3 regions of the Pseudoalteromonas sp. RB2-MNA-CIBAN-0110 genome follow, and region 3 is predicted to be linked to each of the others. Evidence: predicted binding sites of a transcription regulator. Region 3 holds the regulator's gene; each other region holds the start of a gene.
What was found. Region 3 encodes ArgR, which controls arginine synthesis, uptake and breakdown. Its sites were predicted from a motif close to ANTGAATANNTATTCANT; they were not measured.
Positions count from the first base shown of each region.

Region 1: gltB (glutamate synthase large subunit) is a predicted target of ArgR. The motif match lies at 5,103-5,120, and genes of this name have one in related genera.
Region 2: argC (N-acetyl-gamma-glutamyl-phosphate reductase) is a predicted target of ArgR. The motif match lies at 7,980-7,997, and genes of this name have one in related genera.

Region 1 covers NZ_JBEOOQ010000013.1:55,648-66,694, forward strand. Annotated here, with positions in the region: gene AAEY68_RS08620 (ABC transporter permease) at 1-1,188, opposite strand, end outside; gene AAEY68_RS08625 (ABC transporter permease) at 1,200-2,513, opposite strand; gene AAEY68_RS08630 (ABC transporter ATP-binding protein) at 2,517-3,227, opposite strand; gene AAEY68_RS08635 (efflux RND transporter periplasmic adaptor subunit) at 3,270-4,523, opposite strand; gene gltB (glutamate synthase large subunit) at 5,222-9,679, shown strand; gene AAEY68_RS08645 (glutamate synthase small subunit GltD family protein) at 9,689-11,047, shown strand, end outside.
Region 2 covers NZ_JBEOOQ010000007.1:17,803-28,849, reverse strand. Annotated here, with positions in the region: gene AAEY68_RS05725 (hypothetical protein) at 981-1,514, opposite strand; gene AAEY68_RS05720 (hypothetical protein) at 1,531-1,731, opposite strand; gene argH (argininosuccinate lyase) at 1,997-3,862, opposite strand; gene AAEY68_RS05710 (argininosuccinate synthase) at 3,912-5,114, opposite strand; gene AAEY68_RS05705 (ornithine carbamoyltransferase) at 5,111-6,043, opposite strand; gene argB (acetylglutamate kinase) at 6,051-6,818, opposite strand; gene argC (N-acetyl-gamma-glutamyl-phosphate reductase) at 6,819-7,829, opposite strand; gene argE (acetylornithine deacetylase) at 8,054-9,214, shown strand; gene AAEY68_RS05685 (aq_1923 C-terminal domain) at 9,280-10,212, opposite strand; gene radA (DNA repair protein RadA) at 10,288-11,047, opposite strand, start outside.
Region 3 covers NZ_JBEOOQ010000002.1:124,685-135,731, reverse strand. Annotated here, with positions in the region: gene AAEY68_RS01930 (ABC transporter permease) at 1-134, shown strand, start outside; gene AAEY68_RS01925 (ABC transporter ATP-binding protein) at 135-1,184, shown strand; gene AAEY68_RS01920 (Dyp-type peroxidase) at 1,233-2,132, shown strand; gene argR (transcriptional regulator ArgR) at 2,140-2,607, opposite strand; gene mdh (malate dehydrogenase) at 2,833-3,765, shown strand; gene ispB (octaprenyl diphosphate synthase) at 3,852-4,823, opposite strand; gene rplU (50S ribosomal protein L21) at 5,246-5,557, shown strand; gene rpmA (50S ribosomal protein L27) at 5,574-5,831, shown strand; gene cgtA (Obg family GTPase CgtA) at 5,972-7,129, shown strand; gene folA (type 3 dihydrofolate reductase) at 7,203-7,694, shown strand; gene AAEY68_RS01880 (DUF3718 domain-containing protein) at 7,773-8,150, shown strand; gene galU (UTP--glucose-1-phosphate uridylyltransferase GalU) at 8,452-9,336, shown strand; gene AAEY68_RS01870 (peroxiredoxin) at 9,525-9,998, shown strand; gene AAEY68_RS01865 (S8 family peptidase) at 10,103-11,047, opposite strand, start outside.

The DNA.
Region 1 (11,047 bases), on a different contig from region 3:
ACTGGGCGAAATATTAGCAGCGCGTTTAGCCGGCGCTAATACCGCAAGTAAGCTCATTAAAAATACGGCAATGGCGGTAACGGCTATATAACTTGGCGGTAGTGCAGCTACAGAAAAATACTGCATTAACATTTTCCCAAGCAGTATTGCTGTTACTACACCTAAGGCTAAACCTAGGCTACAAATTAATGCATTTTCTACTAAAAAGTAGCTAACAATAGCTGACTTTCTTGCGCCAAGTGCTCTGCGTGTACCAATTTGCTTAGTACGTTTGCTAATATTAAATAAGGTTAAGCCAAAAATACCGAGAGCGGTTATAAGCACTAAAATAGTGATTAATACTATGAGCATGCGCATCATGAGGCGATCTTGAGCGGTATACTCATTTTTTAATTCATCAAGTCCTTTAATGTTATTAATAACGCGTTTGCTGTAATTTTCGAGCATAGCATTTCCTATTTCTTTCATTACAGCTGCTCGCTGACCAGGCTCTGTACGAACGGCAACTTGTGCATAACTTGCTGCTTTAATATAAGGAATAAACGCAAGATTATCGGGTTTACTGTCTTTGAGCCACGGGCCTTTCATTTTTCCGATTACGCCAATAACTTTAAGTGGTAGGTCACCAAAATAAACTATTTTTCCTAAACCATCTCCATCAGGGTAGAGCTCATCAAGTAAGGCTTTAGTGACTATAGTGACGTTGGTGCGCTTTTGTGTAATTTCGTTTGTAACTAGCACTTCATCTTCGGTAAAGTTTCGCCCTGCAATTAAGTTAACGCCGTAGGTATTAATTGCGTGGTCATCTATAAAAAAATAAGCGGTCCTGACACTTAGGCCTTCTTGTGGAGCAGGTTTTAAATTAAAGCTCGAAGCGCTGCCACTCCCTGATAGCGGAATACTACTGCTTAATGCGGCATCGACCACGCCTGGCATTTTTCTAAGCATGCTTTCATCAAGCTCAAACTGCTGACTTAAGTTAATATCAGTACCAAAGGTCATTACATTAAACTTAAATATATCTTGTTCAGGGTAGCCCGTTTCTTGGTTTAAATAGCTAATTCTGTCTTGAATGATAAATGCAGCATTACTGACTATTGCCGTTGTGATTGCAATTTGAATTAGCAGTAATACAGCGCCCACCTTTGAGCGGCATAAGGCGTTGAATATAGGTTTTATTTCTAACATTGTTAAATTCCTTATTGGCTCTTAAGATAAATGGCAGGGTTGGTTTTGCACACTAGCCAAGCTGGGTACAAACCAGCCAAAATGCAGGTTGTAATTGCAATCAATGGAGCGCTCAATAGCATGGTTAAATCCATTGTCGCTAAGTTTTCATAGTAGTCGTAGCTTTGCCCTACGCCCATTAAGCCAAGTTGTGCTAGTACAATTCCTAGCATGCCACCTATAAAGCCAAGCATGGCGACCTCAACTAAGTGCTGTAAAAATATTTGCCTTTTACTAGCACCTAATGCGCGCCTTACACCTACTTCTGGCGCTCTGCGTAAAAACTTAGCTAAAAGTAAACCTAAAATATTGGCTAAGCAGACACCTAAGAACATAAAGCTCAGGCCCACTAAAATTTTATTGTCTTCGGTGACGACGTTGTTGTATTGCATCCATTGGTTTACATCGCGAAGTTTATACTCAAGTTCTTTACGATTAAATCGACCACGTTTTTGTTGTTCTTGCATATAGGCTAATAAGTAATTTTGATAGGCTTGTTTTTGTTCAAGCGTATTTAGCTCTGCCCAAAACTGGATCCATACTTGCTCAGATTGCAGTTTATCTGCAAAGGTTGGTGTGTTTTCGTGTTTCCATCCATTGCTATTGCCCCAACTTACGAGCTCTTTTGCCTTTATTAAGCTAAAGGGCATAAATAACTCTTCTACTTGATTAAATGCACCGTTATTTAAATCATAATATTTAATATTGAGAGGCCAATGGTTAATAACACCAACTACTTGATAGCTTGCATCATCTAAGTAAATCAGTTCTCCGACAGAGTTTTGTCCTGCAAATAGTTTATCGTTTATCTCTTGGGTAATAACAACCACAGGTGCGGCTGAGTTTTCTTGCTCTTTGCTCCAAGCCCCTCCGTATAGAAATGACAAATTAAACATGCTAAAAAAGTCAGGCGTTGTCATGCGAGCATTACCTATAAAAGGTTTTATTTTGTCGGAGTCCAGATAAACTGAAAAGCCGGTACGCATCATAGCCACTTTTTTCTCTGACGTGGGTGCGTTTAATAAGTTCTCAGCATCTTGATAGGTCAGTTGCAGTGGCATGTTATCTTCTGTCCACCACGTACTACCATCGTCCATTGTTTGTAATTGCACACTGTAAAGTTGGCTGCTTTTTTCTGGAATAGGATCGGCCGACATCATGTGATAAACACTAAGGCTGGTCATTGTTATGCCTATACCTATCGCAATGGCAAGTACCATTAAAAAGCTAACCAGTGGGGTGCGCTTGAAGCTGCGCCAACTTAAATCTAAATAATGAATAAACATTAGTTAAACCCCCGATGCTGTTTTTATAGTTTGCGCGCCCTGATAAAGCGTAAAGTCGGCAAGTTGTCCATCAACTACTTGAATATTACGCGGAGCACGGCGGGCTAATTCGCTATCATGCGTTACCATTACAATAGTGGCACCGTCGCGATTGATTTGTTCAAGTAACTCCATAACTTGGCGAGCCATTAAGCTGTCAAGGTTACCTGTTGGCTCATCGGCAAGTAAAAAACGAGGTTTACCAGCAAGCGCACGGGCTATTGCCACACGTTGTTGCTGGCCACCAGAGAGTTGTTGAGGTAAGTGTTTAGCGCGAGATGCTAAACCAACTTGTTCAAGGCATTGCTCAATTCGACGTTTTCGCTCATTTGCTTTAATCCCTCTGTAGCGAAGAGGAACTTCTATGTTTTCATATAAATTTAAATCGGGGATCAAATTAAAGCCTTGGAATATAAAGCCAATTTTTTGATTACGTAAATCAGCACGTTGGTTATCGTTTAGGCTGCCAACATTAACGCCATCCAACAGGTATTCACCTTCGTTAAAAGGCTCGAGCATACCTGCAATATTTAAAAAGGTTGTTTTTCCTGAGCCGCTAGGACCAGTAACAGCAATAAATTCGCCTTCGTTTACTTGCAGATTAAAATCTCGAAGCGCATGGGTTTGTACCATTTCTGTTTGGTATACTTTACTTACATTGTTCATTTGTAACATGGTTGTTCCTAATTATTTTTAGCGTTGGTTGAGAACGTCTGTTTAATTTAATAAAATCGTGTTGGCTTGCTTAAAGTCGCTGTAGCTTGAAATAATAATTTCATCGTTTTCTTTTAGTCCGCTTAAAAGCTCAACCGCATTAATGCTGGTGGCGCCTATTATAATAGGTATACGCTTTGCGATATTGCCATCGACTTTATAAGCTATAATTCCGCCTTGCTGCATAAATGCACCACGCTTTACTTGCATTACACCTTCTCGGTTGTCGAGTAAAATACGTGCAGTTAAGCGTTGGTTCTGACGAATGTTGTTAGTAACACCTTTAAACCGGACGCGTGCGGTTACTTCACGATTATTAACTTCTGGTGATATGGCGGATAAATTCCCCATCACTGTTTCATTGCCTAACTTAAGCTCTACTTCCATACCGAGCCCTAATTCGTTTGCGTAACTTTCAGGAACTTGGAGTTCGGCTTCAAAATTACTTAAGTCGACGAGAGTCATAAGAGGTTGGCTTTGCGTCACTGCGGCTTTTTGTTGCACTAATAGGTTACCCACGATCCCTGTAACGGTAGCTTTAATAGATAGGTTGCTTACTTTTCGGATTAAGTCATCAACAATAAGTTGTTGGCGGGTTACATCACTTTTAGCAGCTTGTAGTTCAAAAGCGAGCGTGTCTTTGGCAAGCAATACCTCTTGCTGCGCATGCTTATAGGAGAGATTAGCTCGGGATAAATCATCAACTGCTTTTTCTAGATCAATTTGGCTAATTAAGTGCTTTTGTATTGATAACTGTGCGCGACGATTTTCGCGCTCAGCGGCGTTAAGCTCGACTTGTGCCATATCGAGTGTTTTATTTAAGGTGAGTGTTTGGCGTCTTGCTTGCAAATGTTGCCTTTGCTGTTCGCCTTCAAGTCTTTTAAGTACAGACTCCTGTTGCTTCAATTCATTAGTTAACTCAGGGCTTTGCAGCAGGGCAAGTGTGTCGCCTTGCTTTACTGTATCGCCGGCCTTTACTTTTAAATCTATAAATCCACGTTCTGGACTGTAGATTTTAGGAGCATTAGCAGCAACAATTTTACCACTGGCGGCAATGTCTCGAATGAGCGCTTTAACATGTACTTTTGCAATCTGTACTTTTGAGCGGCTAATAGAGCTTTTAGCGCTATGGCTCGTTAAAAAAATATAAGCAATTGCAGAGACCACAATGAAAACAATCGCAGTGATTATCGCGTATTTTTTATAGCTTATAGGTGCCTTTACTTGTACGTCTTGTGCGCTGGTATCTTTAATCATTTAATTTCCCCTAAATTGCTTTTATGTATTTTTCGCACAGCAGTAATAAAGCTGCTGTGCAAATAGCGGCAATAGGAGAGAGTAAAAATAAGCTTAGAGTAAACATAGTAATTCCAATTAGCGATTATATATAAAGCTATACGATTAATATGCCAATTATTATCCTATTGATATTTAAGTGATTTTGTTTTTTTGTTATTGAAATTTATGTCCGCGGACAGTTTATGTGTCCGCATCGGACATAGTTTTAAATAAAAATTCACTATTAACGTACAAAAAATGACATGAACTTTCATAACTATACTAATGAGCAGCAATAATCGGGGATGTTAAGCCATTAAAGTAATGAAATAGCATAAAACTATCTAAATGTTAACTGAATAGCCCCTCTAGCGCTGAATACTTATTCACTTTCGCTTGCCTTTACGTTTACGTAAGCTGGTACGCTGAAGGCTCGTGTTTTTTACAATATGTTAAACTTGACACCAGTGTCATGAAAAAATAGTGGTTAAAATAACGCTAAATGTTAAAAATAATGATAAAAAGAAATCTTGCTATGAAGTGAGAAATATTCAAGAATGTGAATATGTATTCAAAGTGCTATTGACTCTATTTAAGATAGAGGCTAGTTTTGTCCGTCTGTTAGCAAATCGTCGAGCAGTTCATCCACGCTAACAGTGCAGCAAGGGGAGGGGTCTATGTTATACGACTCAAAGTTAGAAAAAGAAAATTGTGGCTTTGGCTTAATAGCTCAAGTTAATGGTCAAGCTAGTCATAGGCTTATTCGTACTGCTATTACGGGGCTTGATCGCATGCAGCACCGTGGTGGTATATCTGCCGATGGTAAAACAGGTGATGGCTGTGGTTTATTATTACAAAAACCAGATAGCTTTTTCCGTGCTATTGCTAGTGAACATAACTGGCACTTAGGCAAAAACTACGCAGTGGGTATGATATTTTTAAATTCAGACCCTGTTTTAGCGCAAGCTGCAAAACAAATACTTAGCGAAGAATTAGAAAAAGAAACGTTAAATATTTTAGGTTGGCGCGTTGTGCCAACTGACCCATCTATGTTGGGTCCTATTGCTGTACAGCAATTACCAGGTTTTGAACAAATTTTTGTTAGCGCGCCAGAAGGTTGGCGTTCTAAAGACTTAGAGCGTCGCTTATATGTAGCACGCCGCCGCGCTGAAAAGCGCATTGTTGATGACGAAGCTTTCTATATCGCAAGTCTATCTGGTTTGGTAACTATCTATAAAGGCTTAATGATGCCTGCAGATTTACCAAATTTTTACCTAGATTTAGCTGATATTCGTATGACGAGTGCGATTTGTGTTTTCCATCAGCGCTTTTCTACTAATACTCAGCCGCGTTGGCCTTTAGCTCAACCTTTCCGCTATTTAGCACACAATGGTGAAATTAATACTATTGAAGGTAACCGCCAGTGGGCACGCGCACGTTCATATAAGTTTGCGTCACCGCTTATTCCTGATTTACAAAGCGCAGCGCCGTTTGTAAACGAAACCGGCTCTGATTCATCAAGCCTAGATAATATGCTTGAGCTATTTTTAGCTGGTGGCATGGATTTATTCCGCGCTATGCGTATGCTCGTACCACCTGCATGGCAGAAAAACCGTGCAATGGACGACGATTTACGTGCATTTTACGACTTTAACTCTATGCATATGGAACCATGGGATGGCCCGGCAGGTATTGTAATGTCTGATGGTCGTTTTGCGGCTTGTAACCTTGACCGTAATGGACTTCGCCCAGCGCGTTATGTAATTACACAAGATGGCTTTATTACGCTTGCATCAGAAGTGGGTATTTGGGATTACACTGCCGATGAAGTAGTTGAAAAAGGCCGTGTTGGTCCAGGTGAATTATTAGTTATTGATACTAAGCTTGGCAAAATTTGGCACTCAGATGAAATCGATCAAGATTTAAAGTCTCGCCATCCTTACAAGTCATGGCTTGAGGAGAACGTTAAGCGTTTAGTTCCATTTGAAGAGCTTACTGAACAAGACGCCGGAAATCGCTCATTTGATGACGAAACGCTAGCTAAATATCAAAAAATGTTTGGTTATACCAACGAAGAGCTTGATAGCGTTATTCGTGTAATGGGTGAAAACGGCCAAGAAGCAACCGGCTCAATGGGTGATGACACGCCATTTGCTGTGCTTAGTGAAGGGCATCGTTCGCTTTATGATTACTTCCGCCAAAAATTTGCGCAAGTAACAAACCCACCTATCGATCCACTGCGTGAAAATCATGTAATGTCACTTGCGACATGTATTGGTAGTGAGCAAAACGTATTTAACGAAACAACAGGCCATGCTAAGCGCCTACAGTTTGATACGCCAATTTTAATGTACGCAGATATGCAGCAGCTATTAAATGCTGATGAAGCGCATTACAGCTACTGTAAAATTGATATTACCTACACAGTTGAAGAAGGTTTAGAAAATGCGGTAACGCGTATTTGTGACCAAGCACAAGAAAAAGCAGCCGCTGGTTGTATAATGCTTATTTTAACTGACCGTAACTTTAATGAAGCAAATTTGCCGATTCCAGCAGCTATGGCTGTAGGTGCGGTACAAAAACGATTAGTTGATAACAATCTTCGCTGTGAATCAAACATTATCATTGAAACCGGTAGCGTGCGTGATGCGCATCAGTTTGCTGTGTTATTAGGCTTTGGTGCTACGGCAATTTATCCATACCTTGCGTATGAATCGTTAGTTGCAATGAGCGACAGCAAAATTATTAATAAGTCGTATTGCGAAGTAACTCTTGCTTACCGTAAAGCCATTAACAAGGGCTTATACAAAATCATGTCTAAAATGGGCATAAGTACGGTTGCATCATATCGCTGCTCAATGTTGTTTGAAGCGGTTGGTTTATCTGACGCTATTGTTGAAATGTGCTTTAAAGGTGTGGCGAGTCGCATACAGGGCGCATGCTTTACCGACTTTGATGACGATCAGCAAAGCTTACACAAACTCGCTCTAAGTAAGCGTAAATTATTAAGCCACGGCGGCTTGTTTAAGTACGTACATGGCGGCGAGTATCATGCTTATAATCCTGATGTAATCCAAACCCTGCAAAAAGCAGTTCGTTCTGGTGAATATAGTGATTACAGTGAATATGCAAAACTTGTTAATACGCGTCCTATTGCCACTTTACGTGACATGCTTGCGCTTAAAATTCCAGAGCAAGGCATTAGCATCGATGATGTAGAGCCTGCAGAAAACCTATACAAGCGTTTCGATTCAGCAGCAATGAGTATTGGTGCATTATCGCCAGAAGCGCATGAGGCTCTAGCAATTGCAATGAACCGCTTAGGTGGTTGTTCAAACTCTGGTGAAGGCGGTGAAGATAAGCTGCGTTATGGTACCGAGAAAAACTCGCGTATTAAGCAAGTCGCTTCAGGTCGATTTGGCGTAACGCCGCATTACTTACGCAGTGCTGACGTTATTCAAATTAAAGTAGCGCAAGGTGCAAAACCAGGCGAAGGCGGTCAATTACCTGGTGAAAAAGTAACCCCATATATTGCTAAGCTTCGTTATTCTGTTCCAGGTGTTACGTTAATTTCGCCACCACCACATCACGATATTTACTCAATTGAAGATTTAGCGCAGCTAATTTTCGATTTAAAACAAGTAAACCCTAAAGCACTTATTTCTGTAAAACTGGTTTCAGAACCAGGCGTAGGAACCATTGCAACGGGTGTTGCTAAAGCGTATGCCGATTTAATTACTATTTCTGGCTACGACGGCGGTACAGGCGCAAGCCCACTTACTTCAGTTAAATATGCAGGTAGCCCATGGGAACTAGGACTTGCAGAAACGCAGCAAGCCCTTGTTGAAAATGGACTGCGTCATCGTATTCGCTTGCAAACAGATGGTGGCTTAAAAACGGGTTTAGATATAATTAAAGCGGCAATTTTAGGTGCAGAAAGCTTTGGCTTTGGTACCGGCCCAATGGTTGCGCTTGGTTGTAAATACTTACGAATTTGCCATTTAAATAACTGTGCGACCGGTGTTGCAACACAAGACGAAACACTTCGTCAAAAGCATTACCACGGCTTACCAGAAATGGCTATGAACTACTTTAAGTTTATAGCGCAAGAAGCACGTGAAATCATGGCTAGCTTAGGTGTTGTAAATTTAACTGATTTAATCGGTCGTTTAGATTTGCTTGAAGCAATTGAAGGCAAAACAGCAAAACAGAAGAAAATTGATTTATCTTCCGTAATTGCTCAGCCTAATAACCCAACAGGTGAAACACTTTATTGCAGTGCGCCTAATAGCTCACATTATTTAGGAAAACTTAATGAGAGCCTACTTGCTAAGGCGCAAGAAGCAATTGATGCTTCAAGCGGTATTTCACTAGTAAGTCGTATTTGTAATACGGACAGATCGGTAGGTGCAATGCTTTCTGGCTATATTGCTGATAAATATGGCAACCAAGGTATGGCGGCAGATCCTGTAGCAATTGAGCTACACGGTACTGCGGGTCAATCATTTGGTGTGTGGAATGCCGGCGGCCTTGAAATGACACTGGTTGGCGATGCAAACGATTACGTAGGTAAAGGCATGGCGGGCGGTAAGCTAGTTATTCGTCCACCACTTGGCTCGTCGTTCGAAAGTCACAAAGCCACAATTGCAGGCAACACATGTTTATACGGTGCAACAGGCGGCAAACTGTTTGCTGCAGGTTGTGCAGGCGAGCGCTTTGCAGTTCGTAACTCAGGTGTGCAAGCGGTTGTTGAAGGTGTAGGTGACAACTGTTGTGAATACATGACGGGCGGCGTTGTATGTGTACTGGGCAATGTAGGCGTTAACTTTGGCGCGGGTATGACAGGTGGTTTTGCTTATATTTTAGATGAGCGAAATGATTTTGAAAAACGCATTAATCCAGAGCTTGTCGAAATAGTAACACTAGACGAATTAACGTCGCATCAAGAACATTTACGCGGCTTAATTGCTGAGCATTTAGAGCTTACGGGTTCGTGCAGAGCAGAAAGTATTTTGGCTAACTTTGAATTGTACTTACCGATGTTCAAATTAGTAAAACCAATATCAAGTGACGTAAAAAGTTTACTCGGGCATCGCGCTCGCAGTAGTGCCGAACTACGTGTTCAGGCGCAATAAGGGGGCAGTATGAGCGAAAATGTATATCAATTTATAGACGTGCAGCGTGTAGACCCACGCAAAAAACCAATCTCGTCACGTAAAAAATCTTTCGTAGAAATTTACGAACCCTTTTCAGAGAATCAGGTTAACTCACAAGCTGACCGCTGTTTAGATTGTGGTAACCCATACTGTGAGTGGAAATGTCCAGTACATAACTACATTCCACAATGGTTAAAGTTAATACGCACGGGCCGTATTATAGAGGCGGCTGAGCTTTCTCATCGTACAAATAGCTTACCAGAGGTTTGTGGGCGTGTTTGCCCACAAGACCGCTTGTGTGAAGGCTCGTGTACGCTCGATGAAGAGTTTGGTGCGGTTACAATAGGTAATATTGAAAAATACATTACTGATGAGGCATTTAAAATGGGCTGGAAGCCTGATATGTCTTATGTAACATGGACTGACAAAAAAGTAGCCATTATTGGTGCGGGCCCTGCAGGTTTAGGGTGTGCTGATATTTTAGTGCGAAATGGCGTTAAACCAGTAGTGTTTGATCGTCACCCAGAAATAGGTGGACTACTCACATTTGGTATTCCTTCTTTTAAACTTGAAAAATCAGTAATGCAAAAGCGCCGTGAAATTTTCACTGAAATGGGCGTAGAATTTAAGTTAAATGTTGAAGTAGGTGTTGATATTACACTTGATCAAATTTTAGCTGATTACGACGCTGTGTTTTTAGGGGTTGGTACGTATCAGAGTATGCGTGCAGGTCTTGAAAATGAAGATGCATCGGGTGTTCACGATGCATTGCCGTTTTTGATTGGTAACACGAACCGTGTAATGGGCTACGACGAGACAAAACAACCGTGTATTGATATGGCTAATCAAAAAGTAGTTGTACTTGGCGGTGGTGATACAGCGATGGACTGTGTGCGTACGTCTATTCGACAAAATGCTGCAAAAGTAACGTGTGCTTATCGTCGTGATAAAGAAAATATGCCAGGCTCTAAACGTGAAGTTAAAAACGCGAAAGAAGAAGGCGTTATATTTACGTATAACGTTCAGCCTAAAGGCATTGTACTGAACGATAAAGGTAAAGTGACCGGCGTTAAAATGGTTAAAACTAAATTAGGCGAACCTGACGCAAAAGGCAGAAGCCGTGCTGAAGAAGTACCTGGTTCAGAACATGTTATTGAAGCAGATCAAGTTATTATGGCGTTTGGTTTCCAGCCTCACAAAATGGATTGGTTAGAAAAATACGATGTAGAAATAAACAACTGGGGCGGTATTAACGCACCAGAGCAAGGTGAGTTTACACATCAAACTACTAACCCTAAAATATTTGCTGGTGGCGACATTGTACGTGGTTCAGATTTAGTGGTAACT
Region 2 (11,047 bases), on a different contig from region 3:
AAACTAGTAATCAAACCATTTTTAAATTTCATCAAGTATAAAAAATCTTTGTTTATAAAAAATATAGCTACCATTATAAAATCAGCAGCGTTGACCCCTATCGCGTAAGCATTCCAAAACCAGTAGCTTGTGTTATTTGATATATAGATGTCGTAGTGCATGAGAAAGTGTAGAGCTGAGTTTATAGCTAAACCAGTTATAATATATAAATAGGCAATACCATCATGCCAGAGCCGCCTAAGGGAAATAATAACTAGGAGAGTTAAAATATCGGAAAACAAAAAATCTAGATAAGTTACCGTATCCATATTTGTAAATATACTAAACGAATATGAAACACTCATAACCAAAGACAAATACACTCTTTCTTTATTAGGCTTATTAATCGAATGAGCAAGGGAGTACAAAAAAGCCATAAGAAATCCCCATTGTACAAATGCACCTATGTACAGAGAAACTGTTGGGCTAATTAAAAGTTCATTCAATATTTTTCAACTTTTTAAAGTTCAATGCAACCCCTCTTTTAAAAATGGTATTTTTATTGAATACTAGTGACAGAAACATTAAAACATCGAACATATTAACGCCAACAGAATAAACACTCCAATACCACCAAGGCTCATAGTTATATAAGACGTATAGATCGTAATGTAATATTAAGGTAAGCACAGCATTTATTATTAACGCAAAGATGATGAAGTGAAAAGCTATAGAGCGGTGAAGTACTTTAAAGTACTCTAAAATTAACAAAGCTAAAATTGTAACAAAATCGTAGAGCACCGAGTTTAAATATAAACCTTCTAATAAGTCTATATAACCACTAGAAACATATGAGCAGAGCATAAGCGCAGATAAATAAACAGGAGACTTATTTTCTTTATTTATAGTAGAGGCCAAACAATACAGGAAGGCCATTAAAAAGCCCCATTGAGTGAAAGCTTGCATATAAACCATTAGGGGTTCAGTAACATACATTTAAGCTAGGTTACTTTGTCGGTATCGTTTGATTTGAAGTAGCTGAGGGTTTTGTTTTTTAACTTATGAAGACCAAGTAAGTCTCTATCTACAATCAAAATAACAATCATTATAAGATCGATTATATTGACTGAAAATGTATACAAATCCCACAAAAACCAAGGTTCCCTGTTATTGTAAACATACATATCTAAGTACATACACAAACTCAATAATGAATTAACTATAAGGCCTATTAATAAATACATAAATGAGGGAGTTGTTTTTTTTAATAGTAAATAAACTGATAATAAGGCACCCACAGTAGCATAATCATAAAGTGCCCAATCAAGATAAAGTGAGCTTTCAACTGATAACCATGAGAAAAAATAGTCTGAAGTAGAATAAGAAAACATCATAATGAAAGAACTGAGCAATAAGGTTGTATTTCTTTTTATGCCTAATGAAAAAACAAAAACATTAAAAAAAAATGCCATCAAAAAACCCCACGAGGCAAAAGCTGATAGCGAAAAAAAACCAAAAAACTCAGTTAAAAACATTCATTACCTTCATTAATTATTTTGGTTTATTTGGGGGATAAAGTATCACACCACCACGTTCTAGATCAGTACTCGCAGCAGCCATCGCTTCTTGAGAGAAGCTTACTGTATCAGATTGCAGGGTTTTAGGGCTAGCAGTTTGTTCCATTGCAGGCTTTAATTGTTGTGTTTTGTTGTATGCTTGCATTTGTACTTGGCTATTAGCTGAAACTTGCATGTGATTGATCCTTATAAAAGTTTTAATTATATTTGGTGCAACTTTTAACCACATTATTATGTAGATAAATGCATCACCTGTTTAAAGTAGTGATAGCTATTTTGCTATCTACTTTATACAAAGCAACCAATGTGCCAACTTTTTTTGACACCTTAAAACTCACTCAAAACATATTTATATAATCAAACCAAACAGCTCCGACCAGTTTACTACAAACATAAAAAAACGCACAGGGATAACCGTACGTTTTTTGTATCCAGGGAGTTTAAGCTACGTATTTACACGGGATCTCCGCACGTGTACTTAACTTCAAAATATATTCCATTGCTACTTCGTCACAATTTTCTTTACGAAGGCAAAGTTCACAATCTTTCATTACTTTTTCAGGCAAAGAGTCTTTGCTACAAAAAGTAAAACGTTGTTGTTCAAAAAAATCTGGTACGCGTGTTAATACAATAACTCGGTTAAGTGCCAATTTTTTGGCTTTAGTAAGTAGATGATCTACAAGCTGTCTACCCTGCCCCGACACTTTACTTTTTGGGTCTATACCCAATGAGCGTATTTCAGCAAGGCCGGTATCGTAAATGTATAACGACGCACAGCCCGACACTTTTCCATTTATTTCTGTTACTGCAAACTCGTTAATAGAGTGCACCATATCGCTTTTTGCACGAGGCAGGTTTTCACCTACCGTTGCCCAATGCTGTATAAGTGTGGCAATTGCTTCTACATCATCTAAATTTGCATCACGTACCGTTATTTGCTGTTTTTTTTTGGCTTCTTTAACAGCATTAGTTACTTGTTCAATAGACGTCCCACCAAGGGCTTTACGTGCTTTTATACACGCATCAATTTCAAGTACTGGGTAAACATCGTCTTCAAATACAGTGTTTACTGATTTGTACTGCTCAAGCGATAGCTCTTCAAGCGTTTTACCTTCGCTAATCGCAAGCTGTACAAGTACACCTACAATGTGATGCCCTTCTCTAAATGGCACACCTTTAGCAACTAAGTAATCAGCAAGTTCGGTGGCGTTTGCATGCCCTCCTTTTGCTGCAGCAAGTGTCTTATCACCGTTTACTTTAACGCCTTTAATACATGCTTGCGCCATATGAATACATGCAAGCCATGTTGGCATAGCGTCGAACAGGCCTTCTTTGTCTTCTTGCATATCTTTATTGTATGCAAGTGGCAGCGCTTTTAACGTCATCATCATAGCGCTAAATGCACCAAACACACGTCCGGTTTTACCGCGAATAAGCTCGAGTGCATCAGGATTTTTTTTCTGAGGCATGAGCGATGAACCTGATGTTACGTTATCAGCAAGCTCTATAAATCCGGCTTCACCCGAATTATAAAAAATCAGATCCTCTGACATACGAGATAAGTGAATCATCGAAATAGACGCACAACTTAAAAGATCTAACACAAAATCACGATCAGATACGCCATCAAGGCTATTTTTTGTAGCCGCTGTAAAACCTAGTCCATGCGCTAATGCTTGGCGATCAATCGGATAAGCTGTACCTGCTAATGCACCACTGCCTAATGGGCAAAAATTCATGCGCGCTTTAGCATCTTGCAGGCGGCTTTCATCACGCTCTAGCATCTCTACATACGCCATACACCAGTGGCTAAACAATACTGGTTGTGCGCGCTGTAAGTGCGTGTAACCTGGTAATATTGTGCCAAGCTCTCGCTCTGCAAGCGCTACAAACTCGCCTTTAAGCTGTGCAATAGCATCTAGTAAATGGTCAGCCGTATCACGGCACCATAATCTAAAGTCGGTGGCAACTTGGTCATTACGGCTTCGGCCTGTATGTAATTTTTTAGCTAAATCACCTACTTTTTCAATTAGAGCTGCTTCAACATGTGAATGAATATCCTCTGCACCTGAAGTAGCTACCGCTTGTGGATCTGCTTTAACTTCTTCAAGCAGCTCATTTAATGCAGCCACTAATCTTGTGTGCTCGTCACTTGAAAGTACACTTACCTGTTCAAGTGCACCAGCCCATGCCACAGAGCCAATAATATCTTGCTCTGCTAACTGGTAGTCAAAGGGAAGAGAGTCGTTAAATTGCTTAAACGCCTCATCTGGACCCGTAGAAAAACGTCCGCCCCATAATGCCATGAAATCTCTCCAAACCCTGTAGTGCCCCTTTTATAAGGGGCGTAATAAATTACTTTTTAGCGAGTGCTGAAATTCTGCTTGAAAGCGAGAATAAACGAATAAAGCCTTCAGCGTGTGACTGGTCGTACACATCATCTTCGCCAAATGTAGCAAATGCTTCGCTGTATAAGCTATTTGGTGACTGCTTTTGAACTGCAGTTACTTGGCCTTTGTATAGCTTAAGTACCACTTCACCTGTTGCCACTTTAGAAAGTGCTTCAGCACCGGCTAAAATAGAATCTTTAAGAGGCGTAAACCAACGGCCGTCGTATACTAAATGCGAGAACTCGCCACCGAGTACTTCTTTCCACTTACGGCTTGCTTTATCAAGCACTAGCTCGTCAATGGCTTGAAGCGCTGCCATAATGACTGTGCCGCCTGGCGTTTCATAACAACCGCGTGACTTCATGCCAACTAAACGATTTTCTACAATATCAACACGTCCAACACCATGAGGCGATGCAATATCGTTTAATTTAACTAAACAATCGTAAGGTTTAAGCTCTACGCCATTTACAGCAACCACTTCGCCTTCAACAACTTTTAATGTTACTAGTTCTGATTTATCTGGTGCTTGCTCTGGAGAGTTAGTCCAAGTCCATACTTGTTCAGTTGGTTGACACCATGGGTCTTCAAGCTCACCACCTTCGTGCGAAATATGCCATGCGTTAGCATCACGGCTATAAATTTTTGTAGCAGATGCTGAACACGGAATGTCACGCTCTGCTAAGTAATCAAGTAATGATTCACGGCTCGATAAGTCCCACTCACGCCATGGCGCAATTACTTTTAAATCAGGGGCTAGTGCTGCAAAACATGATTCAAAACGAACTTGGTCATTACCTTTACCAGTACAACCATGAGAAAGTGCATCAGCACCTACTTTACGTGCAATTTCAACTTGTGCTTTAGCAATAATTGGGCGCGCCATAGAAGTACCTAATAAATAAGTACCTTCGTAAATTGAGCCCGTTTTAAGCGTTGGGTAAATGTAATCACTTACCATTTCATCTTTTAAGTCAACTACGTAACATTCAGATGCACCAGAGGCAATTGCTTTAGCTTCTACGCCTTCAAGTTCTTCAGCGCCTTGACCTACATCGGCAACAAACGCGATTACTTCACAGCCGTAGTTTTCTTTTAACCATGGCACGATAGCCGACGTATCAAGACCACCAGAATAGGCTAAAACGACTTTTTTAATTGAACTCATAGGTGTTCCTTAACAAAATTTGGATTTAGTAATGTAACTAGCAGAGCATTTTGCGCATGCATGCGATTCTCTGCTTGTTGAATGATTTTTGATGCTGGACCATCCATTACCTCAGAGGTAATTTCAAATTCACGGTGTGCCGGTTGGCAATGTAATACCGTAGTCGCACCTGTTTGATCTAGCAATGCCTGGTTTAATTGATAAGGCATGTATTTTTCTTTTACTTGCTCAAGCGGCGTTGTATCACCCATTGATACCCATGTATCTGCGTATACAACGTTTGCACCAACCGCAGCTTCAACTCTATCGCTCACCATGACTGATGCGCCATTCATTGCTGCAATTTGCTCTGCTTTTTTAAGTATTTGTGAATCTGGCGAACACCCTTTTGGTGTTACAGCAACAAAGTCAGTACCTAGCGTTGCGGCAAGTAACATCAATGAATGAGTCACGTTATTGCCCTCACCTAAGTAAGCTACTTTAAGCTGACTCACATCGCCATGTACTTCTTGAAGTGTTAAAAAATCAGCAAGTGCTTGGCAAGGGTGGTACAAGTCACACAAGCTATTTACCACAGGTACCGATGAATATTCACCTAACGTGGTTAATGTGCTGTGCTGATTTACACGCGCCACAATACCGTCGGCCCAAGTAGAAATATTAAGTGCAAAATCTTTAATTGATTCACGTGCACCCATAGCGCCATTTTGCTGATCTAAATAAACAGCATGACCACCAAGGCGATTAATACCTATATCAAACGATAAACGTGTACGTAAACTTTGCTTTTCAAACAATGTTACGATTGATTTACCCGATAATACTTGGCTGTATTTTTCTGGCTTTGCTTTTATATCTTGCGCTAACTTTAATAAATTAAGTGCGCCTTCTTGGTCTAATTCTAAACCCGTTAAAAAATTCTCAAACATAATAAACCTATGGTGTAATCTTTGTTCCGACATGCTCGCCTTGCAGCAGAGCAGTTAAATTTTCTGGCTTTTGCCAGCTGGAAATATACACACCGCGTCGTAAATGTTGGGCAGCGTGAAGGCTGGTCTTAACTTTGACCTCCATCCCGCCCAAAATTACTCCATCTGTAATTAAAATATCAATGTGTTTTGTGTCAAGTTGATGTAACGGTTGTTTATTTGCGTCAAGTACCGCTTCTACATCCGTCATAAAAATTAGTTCTGCATTTAAATTACTGGCAATAGCCGCTGCAGCTTCATCTGCATTTACGTTGTACCACAAGCCTTGTTCATCAAAGCCGATAGAGCTAACAATAGGTAAACGAGAAATTTTAAGTAAATCGTTAATAATAGAGTCATCGTTGCTTGTACATTTACCCACTAAGCAAAGCGCTTTTAATTTTTGGGTTGCAGTCACACCCGCCTCAAAAAGACTTAAGCCGACAGGCTTATGCCCTGCGCTTATAGCTTGAGTCATTAATTGTTTATTAGCGCAACCTGCAAGCGCACCCACTATATAAGGCATTTGCTCTGCTGGACTAATACGTAAACCTTGGTGTTTAGCACTAGCAAAACCCGCTTGCTTTAGCCATGTATCTACTAAAGAACCACCGCCATGAACAATGACAAACTCATCATTTTTTTGCTCGCTTAGCACGTCAAATAACGCTTTTGCTGCATTTTCTGTATTAAGTACTGCACCACCGAGTTTAATAACCCACGTTTTTTTACTCATTTAAAACGCTCCTTTTAAGCCCGTAGTGTGATCTAAATTCATAGAAATATTAATACACTGCAAAGCTTGTCCAGCAGCGCCTTTTAATAAGTTATCAATGGCAGACATTACAATTAACTGCGTGCCTTGTTGCTGCCAACCAATATCAACAAATGGTTGCTTAGCAACACCTTTAATTGACGGTATTTTATCGCCTAACAAACGAATTAATGGTTCGTTAGCAAGCACTTGATAAGCAGATGCAACGTTTTCCTTGGTAACGCCTGGCTTAAGTTGTACATAAATAGTTTCTAAAATACCGCGCGGAAAGCTACCTAGATGCGGTGTAAATAATACTTTGTGGCCAAGGTGTTGTTCAATTTCAGGACCGTGGCGATGGTTAAACAAACCATAAGGTGCAAGCGATACCTCACAAAAATGTGTTCCTACACTCGCTTTACGCCCGGCACCCGTAACACCCGAAACGGCATTAATAATAATACTTTGATCGCTCAATAAGCCTGCTTGTTTAAGCGGTTTAAGTGCATTGAGCGCCGCTGTTGGGTAACAGCCTGCAACAGCAATTAGCTTTGCGTTAGCGATAGCATCACTGTTCCACTCAGCTAAACCGTAAGCCGCTTCATTTAAAAGCTCTGGGTGTTGATGCTCAAAACCATAGTAAGTAACGTAATCATCATTACTTGCTAGACGATAGCCACCAGATAAATCAAATACTTTTTTACCCATAGCTAAAAATTGAGGCGCTAAATCAACACTTACTTTGTGATCGGTACATAAACACACATAGTCAGCATCACTTTGAATGTCATCAAAAGCTGATGCACTAAGAGGAAGTAAAGGACAATCTAGTAAGCCAAGGTGCTCTGGATATAAATCACTTAGTAATTTATTTTTATCTAAGCTACCCTCAGATACATAACAGCCTGTTAAGGTAAGGTTTGGATGATTAGCAACTAAGCTTGCTAACTCTGCGCCGCTATAACCGCTTGCGCCAATAATAACTACATTCATTGATTACTCGTTATTTTAAAATTTACTGCTAAATATATATGTTGTTCGCTTAAACTAGCTAAGACGCTAAATTAAGACTTAATTTAATGAATTTGTAGATTATCGTCGCATTATTTTCATAGCTTTACTTTAATATATTTATGCTTAAAAAGTGAATTGATATTCATCATAAATACTTTTATATTGTTATGCAATTAAATTGAATAATAATTTTGGATTTTTTTATGCCTTTGCCTTCGTTTATTTCTATGTATCAACAATTGATTGCAGCCCCTTCTATTAGTGCAATTGAAGACAGCTTGTGTATGAGCAATAAAAACGTAATTGAACTCCTTGCGAGGTGGTGCGAAACACTCGGTTTTACGTGTGAAATTATTGAATTAGAAGGAGGTAAAGGCCGCTTTAATTTATTAGCAAAGCGTGGAAAAGGCGATGGCGGGTTAATGCTTGCGGGCCACACTGATACAGTGCCTTTTGATGACAGCCGCTGGAACCACAATCCGTTTAAACTTACCGAACTCGACAATAAATTGTACGGGCTAGGAAGCATTGATATGAAAGGATTTTTTGCTTTTGTATTACAAGCGATTAGTGAACTTGATGAAAAGCAGCAAACTCAACCTATTTTAATACTCGCCACTGCCGATGAAGAAACAACTATGGCAGGTGCACAGCAAATATGTAAGCACCCTAATTTAAAACCTGCACGCTGTATAATTGGCGAACCTACTGATATGACGCCAGTATTTATGCACAAGGGCCATATGAGTACAGCAATAAGAGTGGTTGGTCGCTCTGGGCATAGCTCAGATCCCGAACGTGGCCTTAACGCCATTGAAGTAATGCATAAAGTGATTACAAAATTGATGATCTTAAAAGAGCAATTAAAGCATAAGTATTCAATAAATCACTTTGAAATTCCTTATCCAACATTAAACTTAGGTAATATTCATGGTGGCGATAATGCGAATAGAATTTGTGGTTGCTGTGAAATGCATATAGATATGCGCCCATTACCAGGTTTAAGTGTACAAGAACTACAAGCATTAGTGCTTGATGCAACAAAAGAGATAAATCAGCAATACCCAAATGCGGTGAGCGTTATTGATTTACATGAACCAATCCCGGCATTTAGTGGTAGCACCGACAGTGCTTTAGTTAAAATGGCTGAAAAAATAGCAGGGCAAAAAGCGGTCGCGGTAAATTATTGCACTGAAGCGCCGTTTATCCAGCAACTCGGTTGTGAAACAATCGTAATGGGCCCAGGCTCAATTAACCAAGCGCATCAGCCTGATGAGTTTTTAGCGATGGAAAAAATAAAACCATCACAACAAATAATCACCAATATCATAAAAGCAAACTGCTTTAGCAATCAGAGTTACTAACTGCTTATAACAACACAAAATAATAAAGGCGCCAATTGGCGCCTTTATTAATACAAAACTAAGGCTTAATCACCTTTAACTTCTAAGTTAATAAACTTAACTAGCTCTTCAGGTTGCCCTACTAGCATCATAACTTGTTGGTTAATTTCCATCATAGTTTTACCTTCAGGTAGCTTTGCAGACACACTGAATGAATTTAAACCTTTAGCAAAGCTAGTTAAAGCCTCTGCAATATTTTCAGTTACAGGAGCTTGTTGTAACTGCTGCTCTAACATCATTTCCATTTGCTCTAGCGTCATGCCTTGCTTTTCAAGCTCACTTGATAGTAAGTCTTTTAACTTACCTTGGTTATTTAAGGCAAAGCTAACATTGCGCGGCTCTAACTTACTCATTGCTTGCATAACAAGTGTTTGCTGCTGTAACTCTTGCTCATAAGTAAGTGGCTGGTTACCCGCTTCTTGCTGCGCTTTACTAATCGCCAATGAAGCATCCATTAATGCTTTTGAATTAGCCAAGCCCATATCCATATTAAAACTAACAATGTCTTTTGCATCAAGCTTAACGACTACATCACTATTGCCAGACTCTTCATCGTAATCAAGTGATGAATGTAAGTCGTAACTTGCCGACGCGAGCATTTCGTTTGTATCAGCAGGTAATTTTGAAACAAAACCTTTATCAAACTGAAAGCTTTTTACATCAAATGATGTATGCGGTGATATTTTATCTGGCTCGTAACCAGTTATTTCAATGCTTTGAATATTAGCAACATTGTCGCCCTCAGGGCTTATTACTTCCATGTTTGTTATTTCTACGCTTTTTGAAATAACACTTGCCGATAAACCAGCGTATTTAAATGTAGCGCCAGTTTGCTCGCTTACTAGAGCAAGTTGCTTATCTACTTCTGCACGCACTTCTTGTGTAGCTACATAATTTGCATAGCTCACGCCACCAACGCCCGCAGCTACAATCGCTGCAACTATTACTAACTTTTTCATGTTATTTCCTTATTCTATTCTTTGTGTAAACCGAGTTTTATTAAGAGTAACATTACACATTAACACCCGTAAGTATTAATTAATTAAACTAAGCAACTCATGTACTGTTTTAACTGGGGTAATTTTAGCGCCCAGCCCTTCCATCGACTTATGGTAATTACGAAATGGAATATATATCTCTGTAAAACCATGTTGTGCCGCTTCTTTAACACGTGGTACTCCACTGTCAATTGGGCGTACATCGCCATTTAAGCTAAGCTCACCCATAATACACGTGGTACGAGGCACAACAAATTCGTTTAAGCTGCTAAGTAACGCGGTTACTAATGCTAAATCAATACAAGTTTCTGTTTCATCTATTCTTAGGCCACCCACAATATTAAAAAACGTATCGTGGAATATTTTGGTTTTAGTGTGTTTGCGTAATATGCCAGTCAGCATTTTTATGCGGTTCATGTTTAAACCAACGCAAACACGCTGCGGAAATTCCGCCTCGGTTTCGGTAGTTAAACATTGAATTTCAAGTAGTAAATTTCGATTACCTTTACGGATACAGGTAATTGTAGAGCCTGGCGAGTCAGTTGTAGACCCCGATAAAAATATTTCGCTCGGGTTATCAACGCTTAACATCCCACGTTCGCACATTTTAAAAATGCCAACGGTATCTATATCACCAAAGCGGTTTTTATTTGCCCTAAGGGTTCGAATTTGCCCATCATTGGTGTCTATGTGTAAAAGCGCATCGACAATATGTACAAGTGTTTGAGGACCTGCTATTTCGTTATTTTTATTTACATGAGCAATAATGAACATGGTTACATCATTTTGCTTACAG
Region 3 (11,047 bases):
GCTTAGCTACTCATGTATTTCAGTATGTGAGTGACGAGCAGTTAGAGCTTGCTTCTATATCGGCATTATTTATTGTTATTGTTGGGTTTATTCCTTTGTATTTTATTAATCGTTCTATGGAGCAGCGTAGTTAAATGAGTAGTTTAATTTTACAAGGCGTGAGCTATCACTATAACGGTACAAAGGTTATTCACGATTTAGATTTAACAGTGGGTAAAGATGAAATTGTTTGTCTACTCGGAGCGAGTGGGTGCGGCAAAACGACCACGTTAAAAGCGATTGCAGGTTTAATTGAAGCTAAGCAAGGGTCTATTTTTATAGACGGTAAATTAGTGAGTGATGAGCAATCGTTTGTCTCGCCTGAGCACCGAAACATCGGCATGATGTTTCAAGACTATGCGTTGTTTCCGCATTTGACGGTGGCAAATAATATCGCATTTGGGCTTAGTAAAATGAGTAAAGCTCAAAAGCAGCAACGCGTAGATGAAATGCTTAAGCTGGTACATTTAATTGGCTGTGCCGACAGGTTCCCGCATCAGTTATCGGGTGGCCAACAGCAGCGTGTAGCTATTGCTCGTGCATTAGCTTATAAGCCTAGTTTATTGCTACTTGATGAGCCCTTTTCAAATATCGACACACAAGTACGCTTTGAATTAATTGCCGATATACGTCGAATTATTAAGGCAACCCAAGTATCTGCTGTGTTTGTTACACATTCAAAAGAAGAGGCGTTTGCCTTTTCAGATACACTTGCCATTATGCATCGCGGTAAAATTGAGCAACAAGGCACGCCTGAGCAGCTTTTTGCAGCTCCATGTTCAAAGGAGGTTGCAGAGTTTCTGGGTCAAGGCATATACTTGAGCGCAGAAGTATTAACAGCAACTGAATACAAAACACCATTTGGTTTAGTCGAATCTTATGTTGAGAGTAAGCATGACGTAAGCATAGGGCTTATATATGTACGTCCCCATCAAATAGAATTAGTGGCAGATAACCAAAGTGACAAATTTAGTAAGCGAGCTACAATCATAAGTCGTCGCTTTATTGGTTCGGCGTATGTTTATTCACTTGTTATTGATGAACAAGAAATTGAAGTTGCTGCACAATATGGCCAGTCATTTGAAAATAATGAGCAGGTTATAATAAAAATAAAACCTCACACGGTGAATTTTTTCGAATCGTAATTAATTTGTTATTCGCTGTGTTTTTATCTATAAAACTAAGGAATAACAATGGCGCAAGCGCAATCAGGGATTTGTGCTGAAGCAAACTTACACGGTTTGCACTTATTTTTTAATGTGTTTGATGGTCAAGATGAATCACTTCGCGCAAAGTTAAAACAAGTAAGCGCTATTGAAGAAGAATTTAGCGATCAATTTTCAGAATCAATGCTCTCTTGTATGGTTGCTATTGGTGCGCAATATTGGCCGCATATCCTCCCTGAATACATCCCAAGCGAATTACAGAGCTTTCCTAATATAAACCATAGCGATCATCAAATGAGCGTACAACCGTGCGATTTATTTGTGCAAATTCGCTCTGACCGTGAAGACGTTAACCATTTATTTGCGCTGCAAATTTTAAAACTATTTGCCCCCGATGTTGAGCTGGTGGAGCAAATTCGTAATTTTCGCTTTTTAGATGGTCGTGATTTTAATGGTTTTATTTATGGTGGCGACACCGCACATGGAAGAAAAAAGCGCGCTACGGCTTTAATTAGTAACCCTGGCAATTTTGAAGATCAGGGGAGTTATATTCATGTACAGCGTTATAAGCATGATTTAACTATGTGGCAGCACTTATCATTGAGCGAGCAAGAACAAATAATGGGACGTACGCGCCTTGATAACACGCTAATTACCCCTGCGATTGAAACCAGCCATGCTTCGCGAAGTGAGCTAAAAGACGAAGACGGACAACCGCTATTATTAAATCAGAGCATGCCTTATGGCGATGTGTATGAGCAGGGAATGTTATCAATTACATGCTCTTGTACGGGCACCGCATTTGAAAAAGTACTTAATAGTCGTTTAGGGGAAGGGGATTGTTACGACCACTGGCTTGATTTTACTCAAGCCGATATGGGTTCTGCTTTCTTTGCGCCTTCAGTCGGGTTTTTAAAACAAATTTAGTTTGCTATTAAACCGTATCAAATAAAATGCGAACACGTTCAAGTGTTACATCTATTTCAGATATTTTAGCAGGAGCGATAAAAATAGTATCGTCGCCTGCAATTGTTCCTAGTACGCCATCTGCTTTACCTAATGAATCTAATAAACGAGCGATAAGCTGAGCGGCGCCTGGACTGGTACGAATAATGATCATCATTTCGTTGTGCATAATGTCGATTACTAATTGGCGTAATGGACTTTTAGCCGTAGGTACACCCATTTCAGCAGGTAAGCAGTAAACCATTTCTTGTTTGGCGTTACGTGTGCGTACAGCACCAAATTTACTTAGCATGCGCGATACTTTACTTTGGCTTATATTGTCAAAGCCTTGATCTTTTAATGCATCAACTATTTCGCCTTGAGAGCCAAAATTTTCTTCTTTTAATAGTGATTTAAATGCTTTTACCAGTGCTTCTTGTTTATCTTGTGGTTGCATAGTCTTTATTCGTTTTTGTTATTTATGCCGCAAATTCTACACAAAAATGAATAATTATGCAGCAGTTGTTTAGTTAACTTGCCAGTTTGATGCGTTAAATCACAAAAGTTTACGACTATGGTCGAAAATATACTTGAAATAGACAGGATAAATTTGTTTTTAGTCGCTAATTTCATTATCTTAAGAGCCACAAATGTTTCCTACCTCAAATTACGGAGAATTCCAATGAAAGTTGCTGTATTAGGTGCTGCAGGCGGTATCGGCCAAGCGTTGTCTTTATTATTAAAAACAGGCTTACCAGCTGGCTCTGAATTATCACTTTATGATGTTGCACCAGTAGTACCAGGTGTTGCGGTTGACCTTTCTCACATCCCAACAGATGTTAAAGTAGCAGGCTTTGGCGCAGACGAATTAAACAAAGCGCTTGAAGGCTCTGACATCGTTCTTATCCCAGCGGGTATGCCACGTAAACCAGGTATGGATCGTGCTGATTTATTTAATGTAAATGCTGGTATCATCAAAACTTTAGCAGAAGGCATTGTTGCTAGCTGTCCTAAAGCGTTAGTAGGTATTATTACTAACCCAGTAAATGGCACAGTTCCAATCGTTGCTGAAGTATTCAAAAAAGCAGGTACTTACGACGCTAAACGTGTATTCGGTATTACTACGCTTGACGTTATTCGTTCAGAAGCATTTGTTGCTGAACTTAAAGGCGTAGACGTAGCAACTGTTAAAGTACCAGTAATTGGTGGTCACTCAGGCACAACTATTCTTCCTCTACTTTCTCAAGTTGAAGGTGTTTCTTTCACAGATGAAGAAGTTGCTGCACTTACTCCACGTATCCAAAATGCGGGTACTGAAGTTGTAAATGCTAAAGCAGGCGGTGGTTCAGCTACGCTATCTATGGGTGCTGCTGCAGCTCGTTTTTGTATGTCTTTAGTTAAAGGCCTACAAGGTGAAGAAGTTGTAGATTACGCTTACGTTGCTGTTGAAAATGGCGATGCAGAGTACTTTGCACATCCAGTACGTTTAGGTAAAAACGGCGTAGAAGAAATTCTTTCTTACGGCGAACTAAGCGCATTTGAAACAAAAGCAAAAAATGACATGCTTGAAACACTGAAAAAAGACATCAAAGAAGGTGTTGATTTCATGGCGTAATAGCCAAAGTAGAATAACAAAAAAGCCTGCATTTGCAGGCTTTTTTATTGCTCAGAATTAATTTCACACTGTGTAACTAGTTAAAACTAGTGGTCGCGGTCAACCGCAATACGAGCAAGGCTTATGAGTGCTTGCTTATAGTCAGACTCAGCTAAAAAGTCTAAACACGCAATAGCTTTGTCAGCTTCAAGCTCTGCTTTTTGCATTGTAAATTCAAGCGCATTAGTTTGCTTTAGTGCCGATAAAATTTCTTCTAAATGCTCCATACCATTACTGTGCTCTATTGCATCACGAATAAGCTGCGTTTGCTGCTCGCTACCATGTTGCATAGCATAAATAAGTGGAAGCGTTGGTTTGCCTTCAGCTAAATCATCACCAATGTTTTTACCCAACTGCTCAGCATCTGCATTGTAATCGAGTACATCGTCTACTAGCTGAAACGCAGTACCTAAATGCATACCATATAGGTTTAGTGCATCGAGAGTAGTTTGGTCTTGCTCAGTAATAATGGCAGCAAGGCCTGTCGCTGCTTCAAACAACTTAGCTGTTTTAGAGTAAATAACCTGCATATAACTGGCTTCGGTCGTATCTGGGTCGTTGCAGTTCATTAACTGCAATACTTCACCTTCAGCAATAATGTTTGTTGCATCGGCAAGTACTTGCATAATCTGCATTTTTCCAAGACCAACCATAAGCTGAAATGAACGAGTGTAAATAAAGTCACCAACCAATACGCTAGCAGCATTACCAAATTCAGCATTTGCTGTAGGCGTGCCACGTCGTAAGTTTGATTCATCTACAACATCATCATGCAATAGCGTTGCTGTATGAATAAACTCAACAATTGTTGCAAGTGTTATGTGATCTTTACCCTGATAACCGAGCGCTTTGGCTGCTAAAATCGCGAGCATTGGACGAACGCGTTTGCCGCCACTGCTAACTATATATAAACCAAGCTGATTAACTAACGCCACATCTGAGCGCATTTGCGCATGTATAAGTTGATTGACGTCATTCATATCGCTTTCGATTAACGCCTGGATAGCTTTTATATCCATTGATCTCCGAGCCAATTTTTATGTGTGAACGGCGCAGATTGTACAACAAAAAATGCACTAGCTCGATATTTTGTGACGATTGATTGAAAAAACACTATTAAAGTACTTAATTTAGACTGAATTAGCCAAGATAACTGATTAATTGATAATCAATATGCAGTTTATGGTGTGCTTAGATATTAAGCTGTGAGGGTCATATTTGAGTACATTAATTTATTTCGACTAAGAGTTAAAAAGCGCTTGGCAAAAGGGCTAATTAATATAAAATGGGGTAAATATTGAATTGCTCTCAAAGCAGCTACTTTTTATTCATTTTAATTACAAAATAGGCTTGCTAGTTATTTCGCGTTAGCGTAAACTTCGCGCCCTATCGAAGAATATTTTAGTTGCGCCGATTTGAGGGTGCACAGACGGAGTTAATTATGTACGCGGTTTTCCAAAGTGGTGGTAAACAGCATCGTGTGACTGAAGGTCAAACGATTCGTCTTGAAAAATTAGACGTTGAAACTGGTGCGGCAGTAGAATTTGATTCAGTACTTTTAGTTGCTGATGGTGAGAAAATCGAGATCGGTGTACCGTTCGTAAACGGTGGCAAGATAACAGCTGAGGTTGTTTCACATGGTCGCGGTGAGAAGATTAAGGTTGTTAAATTTAGACGCCGTAAGCATTCTCGTAAGCAAATGGGCCATCGTCAATGGTTCACTGAAGTTAAAATCACTAGCATTAGCGCTTAATTAGAGGTACTTAGAAATGGCACATAAAAAAGCAGCTGGTAGTACTCGTAACGGTCGCGATTCAGAAAGCAAACGCCTAGGTGTTAAGCGTTTTGGTGGCGAATCAGTTCTAGCGGGTAGCATCATTGTTCGTCAGCGTGGAACTCGTTTCCACCCTGGTACTAACGTAGGTATCGGTAAAGACCACACTATCTTCGCAAAAGCAGATGGTAAAGTTCAGTTTGAACAAAAAGGTCCTTTAAACCGTAAATACGTAACTATCGTAACTGAGTAATCAGTAAGGTAGTTAAAAACCCCGCCTTTGCGGGGTTTTTTGTTTTGTAGTCAGTCAAAATATATACCCAAGCCTGCATTTGTGTTGGCTTGGGTATATAATAGAGTTATTAAACAAGCCAATCCCTAAAGTGAGTAATCATGAAGTTTGTAGATGAAGTAGAAATTCGCGCAGAAGCTGGAGACGGTGGCAGCGGCATCGTGTCTTTCCGTCGTGAAAAATATGTTCCAGATGGTGGACCAGACGGCGGTGACGGTGGAGACGGTGGTAGTGTTTATCTACAAGCTGATGAAAACTTAAATACCCTAATTGATTATCAGTTTGAGCGCTTTCATAGAGCTGAACGTGGTACTAACGGTCGTAGCCGTAACTGTACAGGCCGAAAAGCCGATGACTTATTTGTTATGGTGCCTGTAGGCACGCGCATCATGGATGTTGATACCCAAGAGGGACTTGGTGACTTAACTCAAGATGGTCAACGAATTTTGGTTGCAAAAGGTGGTTTCCACGGCTTGGGGAATGCACGTTTTAAATCAAGTACTAACCGAGCACCTCGTCAAAAAACATTGGGCACACCCGGTGAAGTACGTAACTTAAAGTTAGAGTTACTATTATTAGCTGATGTAGGCTTACTAGGATTACCAAATGCAGGTAAATCTACGTTTATCCGTAGTGTATCTGCAGCAAGACCAAAAGTAGCTGATTATCCATTCACGACGCTTATTCCTAATTTAGGTGTAGTACGTCCTGAAGCAAATAAATCATTTGTTATAGCCGATATTCCGGGTCTAATTGAAGGTGCATCTGATGGTGCAGGCCTAGGTATTCGCTTCTTGAAGCATTTAGAGCGTTGTCGTGTGTTATTGCACATTATTGATGTAATGCCGGTAGATGGTTCAAACCCTGTTGATAATGCATTCTCGATTATTAACGAGCTACACCAATACAGTCCTAAATTAGCTGAAAAACCACGCTGGTTAGTGTTTAATAAAATAGATTTATTACCAGAAGATGAAGCAAAAGCGCTATGCGAAGCGATTGCAGAAGAGCTGGGCGAAACTGAAAATATTTATCACATTTCAGCAATTAATAAACTTAATACTCAACCTTTAATCCACAACATAATGACACTACTTGATAGCATGCCTAAAGAGAAGTTTGTACAAGTTGAAGATGAAGAAGTTGAATTCAAGTGGGATACCTATCATGAAAAAGCCACTAAAGGTAAAGGCAATGATGATGATTGGGACGACTGGGATGAAGATGATTACGACGTAGAAGTTGTCTACGAGCGTTAATTAAATAGAATTTATTAAAAAGGAGCTTATGCTCCTTTTTCTTTGTTTAAGAATAAAGTACTAGGTGTTTATTATGATAATTTCAATGATTGCAGCAATGGCAAATAACCGTGTAATTGGCCTAGATAATAAAATGCCATGGCATTTACCTGCGGATCTTCAGCATTTTAAAAAAGTAACTACGGGTAAACCTGTGATCATGGGTCGTAAAACTTTTGAGTCAATAGGCCGTCCTTTACCTGGGCGTCGTAATATTATTATTACTCGAAACAGCGAATATACTGCACAGGGTATTGAAGTGGTAACTACACCAGAGGCCGCACTAGAACTAGTTTGTGCTGTTGAAGAAGTAATGATTATTGGTGGCGGTAATATTTATGAGCAATTTTTACCAAAAGCAGAACGCTTGTATTTAACCTTTATTGATTTAGATATTAAAGGCGATACACAGTTTCCTGATTACAATAAAGTTGCTAATTGGGACGTGAAAGAAGAGCAAGAAAACCTCCCTGATGAAAAAAACAAATCTAGTTATAAATTCGTAACTTTGTATAAAGAACATTAACATTATTGCGTAATTTTTGATAGATTGATATAATATTTGATAGTCTATATAAGAACAAAGTATTATAAAGGGTTTGTCATGTTTAAATTACCAAAGCTAGTTGCACTTACTGCTGTTGTCGCTGTAAGTTCTTTTTCGTATACAGCACCTGCAAATGCTGAAGATCAATTAGCAGTATCTATTTGTGAATATATTGCGGCAGACGATAAAAACCGATTACGCAGCAAGCTTAAAAGCTCTCGTGTAAAAATTCGTAATATTTATGATGCAGTACAATGTAATGGTAATAACTTATTACGCCATGCTGTTGCTAGTAATGCAGTGGATACTGGTGAGTATATAGTTAAAAACTTATCAAAAAGTGCGTTAACAGATGGTGCTGATATTGCTTGGGCTGAAGGCAACTTTGCTAGCTCACCACTTATTGCAGTGATTAAAGATCGCGCTGGTCTTTAATTATAAAAAGGTTTTATAACTCTACCTTCAGTAAGGTATTGTTAAATATTGATTAGTCTGAAGTTGTTATTAATAACAATCTCAGGCTTTTTTATTTAGCTAATGTAATCTCACCCCCCCCCCCCCCAACAAAATCATTAATAAGTTCACTATTTACCTATCTATTTTATATTCCCAAAGTGTAGAGTCTTCACTTTAAAAGCAGCTTCAAATTTACTCCTTCAAAAGAGGTAACTTTATTCAGCTGGTATCTATTTTGTATCTGCTAGTTTATTTACAAACTTAATCACTAAGGATAGATATGAAAGCTGTAATTCCAGTAGCAGGCTTAGGGACGAGAATGCTCCCTATGACAAAAGCTATTCCAAAAGAAATGCTCCCTATAGTTGATAAACCTCTAATTCAATATATTGTCAGCGAATGTGTATCTGCCGGTATTAAAGATATTGTATTAGTTACACACAGCTCTAAAAATGCAATCGAAAACCATTTTGATACAAGTTACGAGCTAGAAGCTACTCTTGAAAAACGTGTTAAACGTGCTTTATTAGATGAGATTCGCTCTATTTGTCCGCCTGATGTCACCATTATGAGTGTACGTCAAGGAGAAGCTAAAGGGCTAGGGCATGCTATTTTGTGTGCTAAGCCAATAGTTGGTGACGATAACTTTGTAGTGCTCCTGCCAGATGTGATACTTGATGCTTATACTGCCGATCAAGAAACTGAAAACTTAGCGGCCATGATTAAACGCTTTAAAGAAACTCAAGCAAGCCAAATAATGCTTGAGCCAGTAGCAAAAGAAGATGTGAGTAAATATGGTATTGCGGATATTAATGGCGTTGAGCTAATGCCAGGTAAAAGTGCTGCAATTAAAGCAATGGTTGAAAAACCTGATGCAGATTTAGCACCTTCAAATCTTGCTGTTGTAGGGCGATATGTACTGAGTAAGAATATTTGGCCTCTACTCGCAAAAACGTCTGTAGGTGCTGGCGGTGAAATACAACTTACAGATTCTATTGACGCATTAATGGCACAAGAAACCGTTGAAGCATTCCATATGAGTGGTCGCTCTCACGATTGCGGAGATAAGTTAGGCTATTTAAAAGCAATTGTAGAGTACAGCATGCGGGATAAAAAGTTAGGTAATGACTTTTCTCGCTTTATAAATGATTTGAATTTACCTTAACTACAGAGCAATAAATTTTATGAAAACTATAGAAGCTAAAATAGTTTTCATAAAATGTAGTGAACGCGGTCTACAAACCTTTGCTAGACTACTCTGAGTTACTAAGTTAGTTACACTTTACCTACACTGTAATAGGTTACGTAGTATGATTGTTACTTATTCTGTATTGATCTTTTAAAGGAACCACCATGATTGAGCAAGGCCAAGAATTACCATCGGTTACGTTAACGCAATTAACTGACGACGGTATGCAATCTCTTACAAATAAAGAGTTGTTTGAAGGTAAAAAAGTCGTGTTATTTGCAGTGCCAGGTGCATTTACACCAACGTGTTCAAATGCACATTTACCTGAATTTATTACTCTTGCTGATAAAATTAAAGCAAAAGGTGTTGATGCTATTTACTGTGTATCTGTTAATGACGCATTTGTTATGCAAGCATGGGGCGACTCGCAAAACGCGCAAGAAATTACAATGCTTGCCGATGGCGATGGAAGTTTCACTAAATCGTTAGGGCTTGATAAAGATACCGCTAGTTTTGGTGGTTTACGTTCAACGCGTTACGCTATGATTGTTGAAAATGCAGTAGTAACTGGTTTATTTGTAGAGCAAGACAAAGAGTTTGTTGTAAGCCGCGCAGAATCAGTACTAGAGAAGCTATAACAGTAATAAAGTGTAGGTTCTAGCTTTAATTAATCAGCTACTTACTATTTAAAAACCGATGTTGGAAACAACATCGGTTTTTTATTTACGGCTCAAACTTTAAATTACGGTTGGTATTGTCCGCTAAGTGTTAAACCAGAGAAAGTGCTATAAGCGTTAACGCTCAAGTGCCAAGTACCTGCTTGTGGATTGGTAAATGTACATGTTTCTGCGTTGCCATTTTTATAAGGGCGACAATCGTACGTAGTGGTTGTTGGTTGGCTGCCATATTTTACAAATAAGTCTGCATCGCCACTTCCACCCGACGTTGTTACTGTAAACGTACTCATTCCTGAAGGTACATCTAACGTGTAATGTTTCCACTGACCAGTATTGGCTGTCACATCGCTTATAGTGCCGCCGCCAGCTTGTGGAGTGCCTGTACCGCCACCAGACGATGAACCACCAGTAATATTACCTACCAAGCTCACAGCTGAATACGCAGAGTAGCCGTTAAGCATTACGTGGTAAGTTCCCGCTGTAGGGTTATCAATAGAACACTCTTCGCTATTACCGCCTTTATAAGGGCGACAGTCATAGGTAGTAGTTGTAGGTTTACTGCCCGCACGTACGTATAAATCAGCATCACCAGTACCACCACTCATAGTGAATGTTACGTTAGTTGCACCGCTTGGTACGGTCATAGTGTAAAACGCTTGTGCATTTGCAGCCCCACTTAAACCTGTTTTAGCTTCACCATTAATAAGCTCGCTATCACCGCCTGTAGGCGGAGTAGTGCCGCCACTTGCTGCTGCAACAGCTGCGGCTGCATCAACAATACCCGTACCACAGCTAGTACATGTAGCAGGGAACGAACGGGTTGTTGATTTTAAAATACTTTCTATTTCGTCAGGCGTTGCATCTGGTTTTGCTTGCTTAATAAGTGCCGCAACACCTGCTACGTGAGGCGCAGCCATTGATGTACCTTGCGAATAACCGTAGCTGTCGCTTAAAGGTGTAGACGAACCTGAGTTATAAGTTGATAAAATACCTTCAGAGTCGTTTGCAAA